3 regions of the Streptomyces sp. NPDC032126 genome follow, and region 2 is predicted to be linked to each of the others. Evidence: riboswitches for the same ligand, from Rfam matches in the RefSeq annotation. Region 2 holds a riboswitch; each other region holds the start of a gene.
What was found. Region 2 has a riboswitch for S-adenosylmethionine ahead of ACZ5NW_RS10570 (aminotransferase class V-fold PLP-dependent enzyme). Riboswitches for the same ligand answer to the same signal wherever they lie in the genome.
Positions count from the first base shown of each region.

Region 1: linked by a shared signal. The riboswitch ahead of ACZ5NW_RS21090 (amino acid ABC transporter permease) and the one ahead of ACZ5NW_RS10570 (aminotransferase class V-fold PLP-dependent enzyme) in region 2 are both predicted to bind S-adenosylmethionine.
Region 3: linked by a shared signal. The riboswitch ahead of thrC (threonine synthase) and the one ahead of ACZ5NW_RS10570 (aminotransferase class V-fold PLP-dependent enzyme) in region 2 are both predicted to bind S-adenosylmethionine.

Region 1 covers NZ_JBVIMA010000005.1:354,978-359,220, reverse strand. The annotation lists gene ACZ5NW_RS21100 (putative leader peptide) at 1-1, shown strand, start outside; gene ACZ5NW_RS21095 (glutathione S-transferase C-terminal domain-containing protein) at 136-999, shown strand; SAM riboswitch class IV at 1,065-1,173, shown strand; gene ACZ5NW_RS21090 (amino acid ABC transporter permease) at 1,498-2,478, shown strand; gene ACZ5NW_RS21085 (amino acid ABC transporter ATP-binding protein) at 2,475-3,272, shown strand; gene ACZ5NW_RS21080 (transporter substrate-binding domain-containing protein) at 3,336-4,243, shown strand, end outside.
Region 2 covers NZ_JBVIMA010000002.1:450,330-454,572, forward strand. The annotation lists gene ACZ5NW_RS10560 (rhomboid family intramembrane serine protease) at 1-243, shown strand, start outside; gene ACZ5NW_RS10565 (Lrp/AsnC family transcriptional regulator) at 240-521, shown strand; gene ACZ5NW_RS10570 (aminotransferase class V-fold PLP-dependent enzyme) at 560-1,921, opposite strand; SAM riboswitch class IV at 2,067-2,183, opposite strand; gene trpD (anthranilate phosphoribosyltransferase) at 2,259-3,323, opposite strand; gene qcrB (cytochrome bc1 complex cytochrome b subunit) at 3,445-4,243, opposite strand, start outside.
Region 3 covers NZ_JBVIMA010000012.1:22,187-26,429, reverse strand. The annotation lists gene ACZ5NW_RS34005 (alpha,alpha-trehalose-phosphate synthase (UDP-forming)) at 1-510, opposite strand, end outside; gene ACZ5NW_RS34000 (glucosyl-3-phosphoglycerate synthase) at 593-1,537, opposite strand; SAM riboswitch class I at 1,670-1,826, shown strand; gene thrC (threonine synthase) at 1,845-3,128, shown strand; gene ACZ5NW_RS33990 (MoaD/ThiS family protein) at 3,125-3,400, shown strand; gene ACZ5NW_RS33985 (cold-shock protein) at 3,834-4,037, shown strand.

The DNA of each region.
Region 1 (4,243 bases), on a different contig from region 2:
AGCCGCGCCCGTCCCGTGCCGGCGGCGCCCCGCGAGCAGGGCTCGCACCCGCCCGGCGCCCACGGCTGAGCCGTGCTCCCTCGAAAGACGTCGCTTCCGCCGCGCGTACGTCCGCGCCCGCTCCCGGGGAGAGTCATGACCGTCACACCGCTGGCCGCCCACGCCTCCGACCGACCCGCACCCGCCTTCCGGGGCCGGATCGGCCGGGACGCGCGCAGCGGCCACTACGCCGTTCCGGGCCGCTACCGCCTGCATCTGTCGACCGCCTGTCCCGACGGCCTGCGCATCGCCATCACCCATGGCCTGCTCGGCCTGGACACCATCTGTCCCGTCACCTTCCTGCCGCCCGTCCCCGACCGCCCCGAGGGCGGCCACTCGGCGCTGCGGCCGCTGTACGAGGCCAGCGCCCACCGGTACGCCGGTCCGGCCGTCGGACCGGTGCTCAGCGACGACTGGTCCGGACGGATCGTCAGCACCCACGCCCCCGACATCATGCGCGACCTCGACCGCCGGTTCGGCGGTGACCGTCTCCCGCTCTACCCGTGCGGCGCGGAGCCGGAGATCGCGGAGGTCGAGCGGATGTGCGCGGGGGGCGTCGAACAGGCGGCGCAGCGCGCCGGATCGGCCGGCGGCGAGCCGACGGAACGCGGCCTGGCGCTGACGACGCTGCTGGAGACGCTGGGCGCCCTGGACCGCGGGCTCGACGGACGCACCTATCTGATGGGCGATCACATCACTGCGGCCGACGTCGAGTTGTGGGTCACCCTCGTCCAGCTCGACACCGTGCACCGTTACCATTTGGACGCCTCCGCCGTCCAGGGCATCGCCGGCCACCCCGCCCTGTGGGCCTACGCCCGCCGCCTGGCCGCCCACCCGGCCTTCGGCACCCACCTCGACCTCGACGGCATCCACCGCCGTCACCACGCCCGCTGCCAGGGCCTGGAGGCGGCCGGAGCGGCCGTCCAGATCCTGGACTGGGCGGCACACTCGACCCCTTGACCGTTCCACCTGGTGGACCGGCGTTGACATGTGTTCGGGCCATTGACTTAACTACGGCCCAGAACGGTCATGAGTGTCGGCGACAAGCCCTGGCTGGCTGACCGGCAACCCTCGCATCGCGGTGGGGTGCCCCAGGTGACGACCGGACCGAAGACGCTTCGGTAAGCGCGAGGCCCACAGGGCCGGAACAGTGACGGTGACTCCATGTACGCAGCTCCCAGAACGGCAGCACGCCGCTCTCCGGGCTGCGTACGGCCGTACGCGAACCCCCTCGTCGCCGATCGTGCCGTCGATCTGCTCCGCGTGAACAGCGCACTGTGTACCGCACCGGGCCGCGCCCGCTGTCGGGGCTGACACCTCCCCGCAGTCCCCGCACCCCCTGACGAACACCGCCCGCGCGGTGTGCCGTTGTCCTCCTCGCCCCGGGTACCTCGCCGTCGTTCGCGCTCCCGCGCGCCGTCGCGCTGCCGGGGTGTTCCCACCCAGCCGGAGCCCACCATGAGTGAACCCCCTGGCGCCACCGTGACCCTCCCCGAGGCACGGCCCGCCGACGAACCGCCGAAAGCCCTCACCGCCCAGCGCGTACTGCCGCTCCGACGGCCGGGACGTTGGATCGCCACCGCGGTCGTCCTCGTGCTGGTCGCCCAGTTCGCGCACGGACTGGTCTCCAACCCCTTCTACCAGTGGGACCGCTTCGGCTACTGGTTCCTGCGGCCGAACATCCTCGACGGACTCCTCATCACCCTCGAAGTCACCGCCTACAGCGCCGTGCTGGGTCTGGCCGGCGGCATCCTGCTCGCCCTGGCCCGGCTGTCGAAGAGCCCGGTGCTGCGCGCGGTCAGCTGGACCTACGTGTGGGCGTTCCGCTCCATCCCGCTCATCGTGGTGCTGATCTTCCTCTACAACTTCAGCGCCCTGTACAAGACGCTGAGCATCGGTGTCCCCTTCGGCCCGGCCTTCTTCAGCTTCGACGAGTCCCGGCTCGCCACCGACATCGCCGTCGCCGTCGTCGGCCTGAGTCTCAACGAGGCCGCCTACGCGGCCGAGGTGGTCCGCGGCGGCATCCTCTCCGTCGACCAGGGCCAGCACGAGGCGGCCTCCGCCCTCGGTCTGCCGAAGGGCTACCAGTTCCGCAGGATCGTCTTCCCGCAGGCGCTGCGCTCCATCATCCCGAACTACGTCAACCAGCTCATCGGCCTGATCAAGGGCACCTCGCTGGTCTTCTACGTGTCCCTGCTCGACCTGTTCGGCACCGCGCAGTCCATGGGCTCCACGTACCCCGGCGACATCGTGCCGCTGCTGCTGGTCGTCACCGTCTGGTACCTGATCCTGACCAGCGTCGTCTCCGTCGTCCAGTTCTACGTCGAGCGGTACTACGCCCGCGGGGCCACTCGCACCCTGCCGCCGACGCCGCTGCAAAAGCTCCGCACCGGTCTCACCGACCTGCGGGCCCGTATCCGCCGGGAGGCCGCCGTATGACCGCCAAGACGCTCGACGCCCTGGCGGACGTCGAGGCCGCCACCGTCGAGGTCCACGACGTGCACAAGTGGTACGGCACCCACCGCGTGCTGAACGGCGTCGACCTGACCGTCCGCCCCGGCGAGGTCACCGTGATCCTCGGCCCCTCCGGTTCCGGCAAGTCCACCCTGCTGCGGGTCATCAACCACCTGGAGAAGCCCGAGATCGGCTACGTCAGCATCAACGGCGAGCTGATCGGGGTGAAGCGGCAGGGCGACCGGCTGAAGGAGCTCAGCGAGCGGGCCATCCTCACCCAGCGCGGCCGGATCGGGTTCGTCTTCCAGAACTTCAACCTGTTCCCGCACCTGACGGTCCTGGACAACGTGGCCGCCGCCCCGGTCGCCACCGGCCGGCTCGGCAAGCCCGAGGCCCAGGCACTCGCGCGGGAACTCCTCGGCCGGGTCGGTCTCGCCGACAAGACCGGCGCCTACCCGCGCCAGCTCTCCGGTGGCCAGCAGCAGCGCGTGGCCATCGCCCGCGCGCTCGCCCTGCGCCCCGGCGTCATCCTCTTCGACGAACCCACCTCGGCCCTCGACCCCGAACTCGTCGGCGAGGTCCTCGCCGTCATCAAGGACCTGGCGACCAGCGGCACCACCCTCGTCATCGTCACCCACGAGATCGGCTTCGCCCGCGAGATCGCCGACCGGGTCGTCTTCATCGACGGCGGCAGGATCATCGAGCAGGGCCCGCCCTCCGAGGTCCTCGACCGGCCCCGGCACGAGCGCACCAGGGACTTCCTCAGCAAGGTCCTCTGACCCGCCGCACCCCTCGACCTCCCCCCACATCGTCCTCACCACCTCCAGCGACAAGGAACAGCCATGTCTGCCCACTTCACCCGACGCAGCCTGATACGCGGCATCACCGCGGCGACCGCCGTCGCCTCCCTGGCCACCGGGCTCGCCGCCTGCGGTGGCGACAGCGACGCGGCCACCGCGGCGAGCGACACCGCCGGCACGGTCACCGTCGGCCGGCTGTCCAACGGCGCCGCCAAGGAGACCACCCTCACGGTCTCCGAGGTGGACTCCATCAGCGCCGAACTGCCCGACGCGATCAAGAAGAGCGGCAAGCTGGTGATCGGCTCCGGCACCCTGCCCTCCGGCGCTCCGCCGCTCGGCTTCGTGGGCAGCGACCAGAAGACCCTCACCGGCTCCGAGGTCGACCTGGCCCGGCTCGTCTCGGCCGTCCTCGGCCTGCAACCCGAGGTCAAGCGATTCACCTGGGAGAACCTCTTCGTCGGCATCGACAGCGGCAAGGTGAACGTCGGCTTCTCCAACATCACCGACACCGAGGAGCGCAAGCAGAAGTACGAGTTCGCCTCCTACCGCAAGGACGACCTCGCCTTCGAGACGCTGAAGTCCTCCCCGTGGACCTTCGACGGGGACTACAAGGCTCTCGCGGGCAAGACCGTCTCCGTCGGCGCGGGCACCAACCAGGAGCGGATCCTGCTGGAGTGGAAGAAGAAGCTGGAGAGCGAGGGCAAGAAGCTCACCATCAAGTACTTCCAGGACAACAACAGCCTCTACCTGGCCCTGAACAGCGGCAAGATCGATGCCTACCTGGGCCCCAGCCCCAACCTCTCCTACCACGTCACGCAGACCGCGAGCACGCCCAACGCGACCAGGATCGCGGGCCAGTACTCCGGCGCCGGCGCGAGCCTCCAGGGGCTGATCGCGGCCACCGCGAAGAAGGGCAGCGGCCTCGCGAAGCCGCTCGCCGACGCGATCAA
Region 2 (4,243 bases):
AGTCTTCTGCCGTTCCTGTTCTTCCTGCCGCTGCGGTTCCCCGCATGGGTCGTGCTGCCCTGCTGGGCGGCCTTGCAGTGGCTGGCGGCGGGGCGGGCCGGCGAGGGGCCCGGGGTGGCGTATCTGGCGCACCTGGTGGGCTTCGGGACGGGCTTCCTCTACGCGTGGGCGCGCTTCGGGCGGCCGACTAGAGTGAAGGCCGCCCCAGCTGCACCGGCCCCCGAGGGAGAGAACCAGCCGTGATCACCGCGATTGTTCTGATCAAGACCAGCGTGGACCGGATTCCGGAGATCGCCGAACAGATCGCCTCGCTGGACAGCGTGAGCGAGGTCTTCTCGGTGACGGGGACCTACGACCTGATCGCGATGGTCCGCGTGAAGCAGCACGAGGACCTGGCCGAGGTCATCCCCGGGCGGATCAGCAAGATCCCGGGCGTCGAGGGCACGGACACGCACGTCGCCTTCCGCACGTACTCGCAGCACGACCTGGAGGCGGCGTTCGCGATCGGCCTCGACTCGTGAACGCCGTCTCCTAGGGCCGCCGGTCCGGCGCCCGCCGGTCAGACCGCCGGGACGCAGCGGCCGTCCTCCGTGCGGTACCGCCACTTCGCGCCGTCCCGCACCAGTTCCCGCACCGCGGTCACGAAGCGCTCCACGTGCTCGTCGGGGGTGCCCGCGCCGAAGCTGACGCGGATCGCGTTCAGGGACTTCTCGCCCGGGGCCGCCTCGGGGGCGCCGCACTCGCCCTGGGTCTGGGGGTCGCTGCCCAGGAGGGTGCGGACCAGGGGGTGGGCGCAGAAGAGGCCGTCGCGGACGCCGATGCCGTACTCGGCGGAGAGCGCGGCGGCGAAGTGGGAGCTGTTCCAGCCCTCGACGACGAAGGAGATCACGCCGACGCGCGGGGCGTCGTCGCCGAAGAGGGAGAGGATGCGGACCTCGGGGACGTCCGCCAGGCCCTCCCGCACCTTCTGGATCAGGTGCCGCTCGCGGGCGACCAGCGTGTCGAAGCCGGCCTCCGTCAGGGCCTTGCAGGCGGAGGCGATGGAGTAGGCGCCGATGACGTTCGGGGAGCCGGCCTCGTGGCGGGCGGCGCTCTCGTGCCACTCCACGTCCACTCCCCCGTCCTGCCGCCGGGTGACCTTGCGACTGGCGCCGCCGCCCGCGAGGTACGGCTCGGCCGCGCGCAGCCAGTCGGCACGGCCGGCCAGCACTCCGGCGCCGAAGGGGGCGTACAGCTTGTGCCCGGAGAAGGCGACCCAGTCGACGTCCAGGTCGCGTACGGACACGGGGTGGTGCGGGGCCAGCTGGGCGGCGTCCAGGACGATCCGGGCGCCGTGGGCGTGGGCGGCGGCCGCGAGCTGCCGTACGGGCCAGAGCTCGCCGGTGACGTTCGAGGCGCCGGTGACACAGACCAGGGCGGGGCCGTACGGGTCACGGGCGGCGAGGGCGTGCTCCAGGGTCCGCACGGCCTCCTGCGGGGTGCTCGGGGCGTCGAGGTAGGTGACCCGGGCCTTCGTCCAGGGCAGCAGGGAGGCGTGGTGCTCGGTCTCGAAGACGAAGACCTGGCAGTCGGCGGGCAGGGCCCGGGCCAGCAGGTTGAGGGAGTCGGTGGTGGAGCGGGTGAAGACGAGCTGGTCGTCGGCGCGGCAGTCCAGGAACTCGGCGACGGTCCTGCGGGCGTTCTCGAACAGGTCGGTCGACAGCTGCGAGAGGTACCCGGCCCCGCGGTGGACGCTGCCGTAGTAGGGCGCGTAGGCGGCGACGTCGTCCCAGACGCGCTGCAACGCCGGGGCGCTGGCGGCGTAGTCGAGGGCCGCGTAGGTGACCTCGCCGCCGGTGACGAGCGGGACGGTGACATCCCTGCCCAGAACGGGCAGCGGGGCACAAATGGTCTGAGTGGCGGCAGCGGTGGAGACAGACATGGGGAACTCCCGTGAGAGGGCATGCCGAAGCAGGGCATGCAAAGAAGAGAAAGAGGGTGCGCGGAGGCGGGGCTCTGCGGCCCTATCGCATTCGCTTGCTCACGGAAGACTCCCTCGAACGACCAGGACCCCTGGTTTCGAGAGGGGCCCGCGCTTGCCGTAGACCTCGCTGCCTACGGCCTGGTCCTCACCCGGGGCACCCCGCCACGGACGGAGGGTTGCCGGACAGTCGGCCGGGGCCTCATGACTGTCACTCATGACCTGGTACAGGAACGTACGCGAACTGATCGTCGCCCCGCAACCCGTGTCCGGATCGCGGGACGACACCGTACGACCGCTACGCGTTGCTGGCCGCCACCCAGCGCTCCAGCGTCCGCTTCGCCGCGCCCGAGTCGATCGACTCCGCGGCCCTCGCCATACCGGCCCGGATCTGCTCGGCCAGCGGGGCGTCCGTCTGGTCCAGGGCCACCAGGGCGGCCGCCGAGTTCAGCAGCACCGCGTCCCGGACCGGGCCCCGCTCGCCGTCCAGCAGACGGCGGGCGACCTCGGCGTTGTACGCGGCGTCCGCGCCGCGCAGGGCCTCCACCGGGACCAGGTCCAGGCCCACCTCGCGCGGGTCGAAGACCTCCTCGGACACCTTGCCGTCGCGCACGGCCCAGACCCGCGAGGGAGCGGTCGTGGTCAGCTCGTCGAGGCCGTCCTCGCCGCGGAAGACGAGGGAGGAGTTGCCGCGCTCGGCGAAGACGCCCGCGACGACCGGCGCCATACGCGGGTCCGCGACGCCGACCGCCTGCGCCTTCACCTGCGCCGGATTGGTCAGCGGGCCGAGCACGTTGAAGGCCGTGCGAATGCCCAACTGCCCGCGGGCGGCCGCCACATGACGCAGCGCCGGATGGAACTTCACCGCGAAGCAGAAGGTGATCCCGGCCTCGTCGGCGACCTGGGCCACCCGTGTCGGGGTGAGTTCGAGGTTGACGCCGAGCTTCTCCAGGACGTCCGAGGCGCCGGAGGCCGAGGACGCGGCGCGGTTGCCGTGCTTGACGACCTTCGCGCCCGTGCCGGCGACCACCAGGGAGGACATCGTGGAGATGTTGACGGTCTTCGCGCCGTCGCCGCCCGTGCCGACGATGTCGACGGTCGCACCGGGCACCTCGATCACGTTCGCGTGCGCGTACATCGTGCGGACCAGGCCGGTGATCTCCTCGACGGTCTCGCCCTTGGCCCGCAGCGCGACCATGAAGCCGGCGATCTGCGCGTCGGTCGCCTCGCCGCTCATGAAGCGGTCCATCGCCCAGGCGGTCTCGTCCTGGGAGAGATCCCGGCCGCCCAGCAGACCGTTCAGCAGGGCGGGCCAGGAACGGCCCGCCGCGGTGTCGCCTCCAGCGGGGGTCACAGCGCTCATCAGCCGCTCCTGGTGTCGTAAGAGAGTGTGATCCCAGCCTATCCAGCCCCGGGCACGGGGAAGGGCCCCGTCCGATGTTCGGACGGGGCCCTTCTACCGTGGCGTGGCGACGCCGCAGCGATCAGTGGTGGCCGTGGCCGCTCGTGATCTCCTTGTACTCCTCGACGGTCGGCTTCGCGATCTGCGAGTCCTCGCCGTAGTACGCCTCACTGAGCTTGGCGCGCAGCTTCTCGGTGGACTTCACCTTGCGCTCGACACCGTTCTCGTCGACCGTGGCGCCGATCGCGACCGGCTGGTACTGCTCGTGCGCGGTGAGGGTGTGCAGCTGCTCCTGGCTGAGCGGCTCGTGGATCTCGATGTACTCACCGTGCGGCAGGCGCTTGATGGTGCCGGTCTCGCGACCGTGCAGCACCTTGTCCCGGTCCCGGCGCTGGAGGCCGAGGCAGATCCGCTTGGTGACGATGAACGCGATGACCGGGCCGACGAAGAAGCCGATCCGGACGAACCAGGTGACCGCGTTGATCGACAGGTGGAAGTGGGTGGCCCACAGGTCGTTGCCACCGCCGACCAGGCCGATCATGTACACCGTGATCCAGGCGACGCCGAACGCGGTGCGCGTCGGGGCGTTGCGCGGACGGTCCAGGATGTGGTGCTCGCGCTTGTCGCCGGTGACCCAGGACTCGATGAACGGGTAGACCGCGATCGCCGCCAGGACCAGCCCGAAGAGCATCAGCGGGATGAACACGCCCAGGACGAGCGTGTGGCCCCACAGGTTGATCTCCCAGCCCGGCATGTAGCGGACCAGACCCTCGGCGAAGCCCATGTACCAGTCGGGCTGGGCGCCGGTCGACACCTGGTCCGGACGGTACGGGCCCATGGCCCAGATCGGGTTGATCTGCGCGATGGCCGCGATGGCCGCG
Region 3 (4,243 bases), on a different contig from region 2:
GAAGTGACCGATGCGCAGGTCGGGGCGCAGGTCACGGAGCATCCCGGGGACCAGACAGAGGTGGTAGTCCTGGACGAGGACGGCCGCGCCCGGCGCCGCCTCCTGCGCCAGCGCCTCCGCGAAGGCGCGGTTGTAGCGCTCGTACGACGCCCACCGCCGCCGGAACTCCGCGTCGAAGACCGGCTCCAGCGGGGTCTGGTACAGCATGTGGTTGATGAACCACAGGACGGAGTTGGCGATGCCGTTGTAGGCGTCCTCCAGCACGTCGGCGGGGACGGCCAGCATGCGGGTGCCGGGCTCGGCCACCCCGCGCCGTACCGCCTCCCGGTCGCCGTCGGACAGCGCGGCGCACACCCAGAGCGCGCCGGCCTCCGGCCCGATCGCCGACAGCCCGGAGACCAGCCCGCCCCCGCCGCGTCTGGCCGTGAGCGAGCCGTCCTCCCGCACTCCGTACGAAACCGGGCCGCGATTGGACGCGACCAGCACCTCAGCGCCGTGCGTGGAAGCCATACGCCTCAACTTAGCCCTACCGCGAAACGCTCAAACGTACGGTTCCGCTCGGTGGGCGACCGTATACGGAGACGTACCGGCTTCAGGCCACCTTGCGGGCGGCGTACTCGGCGATCTCCACCATGGGCGGCCGCTCCTCCGTGTCGACGGAGTACGTGCGGGGTTCGAAGCCCTCCTCGCCCCGCTCGAACTGGGTGAGGGAGGGGCGGACGAGGTGACCGCGGGCCAGCCGGAGCTGGGCCGTGCGGTAGATCGCCGCCGCCATCCGGCCCAGCGCCTGCCCGTCCTGGTGACGGTGCTTGCGCACCCCCACGTCGACCTGCGCCAGGGCGTCCAGACCCACCAGGTGCAGGGCGTCCACCAGCATGCCCAGCTCCACGCCGTAGCCGACGGGGAAGGGCAGCTGCTCCAGCAGGCCGCGGCGGGCCGCGTACTCGCCGCCGAGCGGCTGCACGAAACCGGCCAGTTGCGGCCAGTGCATGTTCAGCAGCGGGCGGGCCATCAGCTCGGTCACCCGGCCGCCCTGGCCCGCGGCGCCGGCCAGCGGACGGTCGTACATGCCCTTGACGAGATCCACGCCCGGGTCGGTGAACAGCGGGCCGACGATCCCGGTGACGAAGTCGGAGGAGAACTCCTTCAGGTCGGCGTCGATGAAACAGACGATGTCCCCGGTGGTGACCAGCAGGGACCGCCACAGCACCTCGCCCTTGCCGGGCAGGGCCGGGATGCGCGGCAGGATGTCGTCGCGGTGGACGACCCGGGCACCCGCGGCGGCGGCGACCTCGGAGGTGCGGTCGGTGGATCCGGAGTCGACGACGACGATCTCGTCGACCAGCGGCACCTGCCGCATGAGGTCGTGGCGGATCACGGCGACGATGTCCCCGACCGTCTCCTCCTCGTTCAGCGCGGGGAGCACGACGGACACGGTCTGCCCGGTGGCGCGCTTGGCCGCCATGACCCGATGGAGCGGGCGATCGGCGACGGACCAGGAGCGGGTGGCCAGCCAGCGCTCGACTTCTTCCAGCACAGTCAGCGGCTCCTCACGGGTTGTCTCGCGGTTCGGACGACTCTCTCAACTGTCCTGGCCGTCGGTTACAGTCTTGAACAACGCTGATGACCATCGCATGTCGGTGGATGTCGGCGCCCAAAAAGTTCATACCGCTCATCCAGAGGGGCAGAGGGACACGGCCCGATGAAGCCCCGGCAACCCTCCAGTCGGTTCTCGTAGATCAGTGTTTGATCGTTCCGCGAGGCTCCCGGCTAGGGAAGGTGCCAAATCCGTCTCACGGCGAGGTGCGTCGTGAGGAAGATGAGGAGAAAGGGCCTCGCCTCACATGGCTGCGCAGACTGTTGCAAGCACCACTGATTCCACCGTAGACCTCGGTCCCGCCGCGGCGCTGAGCTGTCGCGAGTGCGGCCACCGCGTGCCGCTCGGCCCGGTCTTCGCGTGCGAGGAGTGTTTCGGCCCGCTCGAGATCGCCTACGACTTCTCCGCGTACGACAGCGAGGAGCTCCGCAAGCGCATCGAGGCGGGCCCCGCGAACATCTGGCGGTACGCGCCGCTGCTGCCGGTCCCGGCCGACGTGGCCGACAAGCCCAACATCAACCCCGGCTGGACCCAGCTCGTCAAGGCCGACAACCTGGCGCGCGAGCTGGGAGTGACCGGCGGGCTGTATGTGAAGGACGACTCCGGCAACCCGACGCACTCCTTCAAGGACCGCGTCGTCGCCCAGGCGCTGGAGGCCGCGCGGGCCTTCGGCTTCACGACCCTCTCCTGCTCCTCCACGGGCAACCTGGCCGGTGCCGTCGGCGCCGCCGCCGCCCGCGCCGGCTTCCGCTCCTGCGTGTTCATCCCGCACGACCTGGAGCAGGGCAAGGTCGTCATGGCCGCGATCTACGGCGGCGAACTCGTCGGCATCGAGGGCAACTACGACGATGTGAACCGCTTCTGCTCGGAGCTGATCGGCGACCCGGCCGGCGAGGGCTGGGGCTTCGTCAACGTCAACCTGCGGCCGTACTACGCCGAGGGCTCCAAGACGCTGGCGTACGAGATCTGCGAGCAGCTCGGCTGGCGGCTCCCCGACCAGCTGGTGGTGCCGATCGCCTCCGGCTCCCAGCTCACCAAGATCGACAAGGGGCTCCAGGAGCTGATCAAGCTCGGGCTCGTCGAGGACCGGCCGTACAAGATCTTCGGCGCGCAGGCCGAGGGGTGCTCGCCGGTGTCGGTGGCCTTCAAGGCGGGGCACGACGTGGTGCGGCCCCAGAAGCCGAACACCATCGCCAAGTCGCTGGCGATCGGCAACCCGGCGGACGGCCCCTATGTGCTCGACATCGCCCGCCGTACCGGTGGTGCGGTGGAGGACGTGACCGATGAGCAGGTCGTGGACGCGATCAAGCTGCTGGCGCGGACCGAGGGGATCTTCGCGGAGACCGCCGGCGGTGTGACGGTGGGTGTGACGAGGAAGCTCATCGAGAACGGTCTTCTCGACCCCACGCTCACGACCGTCGTACTGAACACCGGTGACGGCCTCAAGACCCTCGACGCGGTGGCCGGCACCGGCCTCACCGCCACCATCCGCCCGAACCTGGACTCCTTCCGAGAGGCTGGCCTCGCATGAGCGTCAACGTCCGCATCCCCACCATCCTGCGCACCTACACGGGCGGTCGGGCCGAGGTCTCCGCGGAGGGGGCGACCCTCGCCGAGGTCATCGCCGACCTGGAGAAGAACCACACCGGCATCGCCGCACGGGTGCTCGACGACCAGGGCAGGCTGCGCCGGTTCGTGAACGTCTACGTCAATGACGACGACGTGCGTTTCGAGCAGGGCCTGGAGACGGCGACCCCGGACGGCGCGGGTGTCTCCATCATCCCGGCCGTCGCGGGCGGCTGATCATTACCTTCGGTAACGGGAGTTACCGAGAGTTCATCGAATTGCCCCCTCCGTGAGAGAAGCGGAGGGGGCAATTCTGTGTGATTGAGCGCGGTACAGTTGGGGAACGCGCTCCCGGCCCCCCGGTTGGAAGCCCTTGATTTCTGCCTTACACCCGACAAGAAGTAGCCAAACTGTGCGCTTCTTTCGCGGCTTTTGTTCCCTTTGTGGGGCCCGACTTGACCCGAAGTCAGGGCAATTGTCCCCACATTCCGGGCCTGTCGTGCCCAGAATTCTCGTCCGATTGACCTGTTGCAGACGGCAGTTGGACAGATACATTCAGCCGCGGTCGACGCGTTCCGGCGCACGCCCCCAACCAAGACTGGGGGGTGAGGTCTGACCCGGATCCGCGAAGTGTGGATCTGTGCAAGGGCCAGTAATAGGGGAGTTAGGCATGGCTCAGGGCACCGTCAAGTGGTTCAACGCGGAGAAGGGGTACGGCTTCATCGCGGTCGACGGTGGTGCGGACGTCTTCGTCCACTACAGCGCGATTCAGATGGACGGCTACCGCACCCTGGAAGAGGGCCAGCGGGTCGAGTTCGAGATCTCGCAGGGCCAGAAGGGCCCGCAGGCCGACATGGTTCGCGTCACCGCCTGAACATTCATTTCCGCGAAGGGCCCGCACCCGTCATGGGTGCGGGCCCTTCGCGCTGCCCGGAGCCGGCCGGGGAGCCGCCGACACGTGGGCCGCAGGGGGTCCCTCTGCGAGAGGCGCTTGCACTCGGCAGGGGCGAGTGCTAATCATTGGCGTTAGCACTCTGAAGGTGAGAGTGACAAAGAAGGACCGGGTCGGTGAGGCCCGCA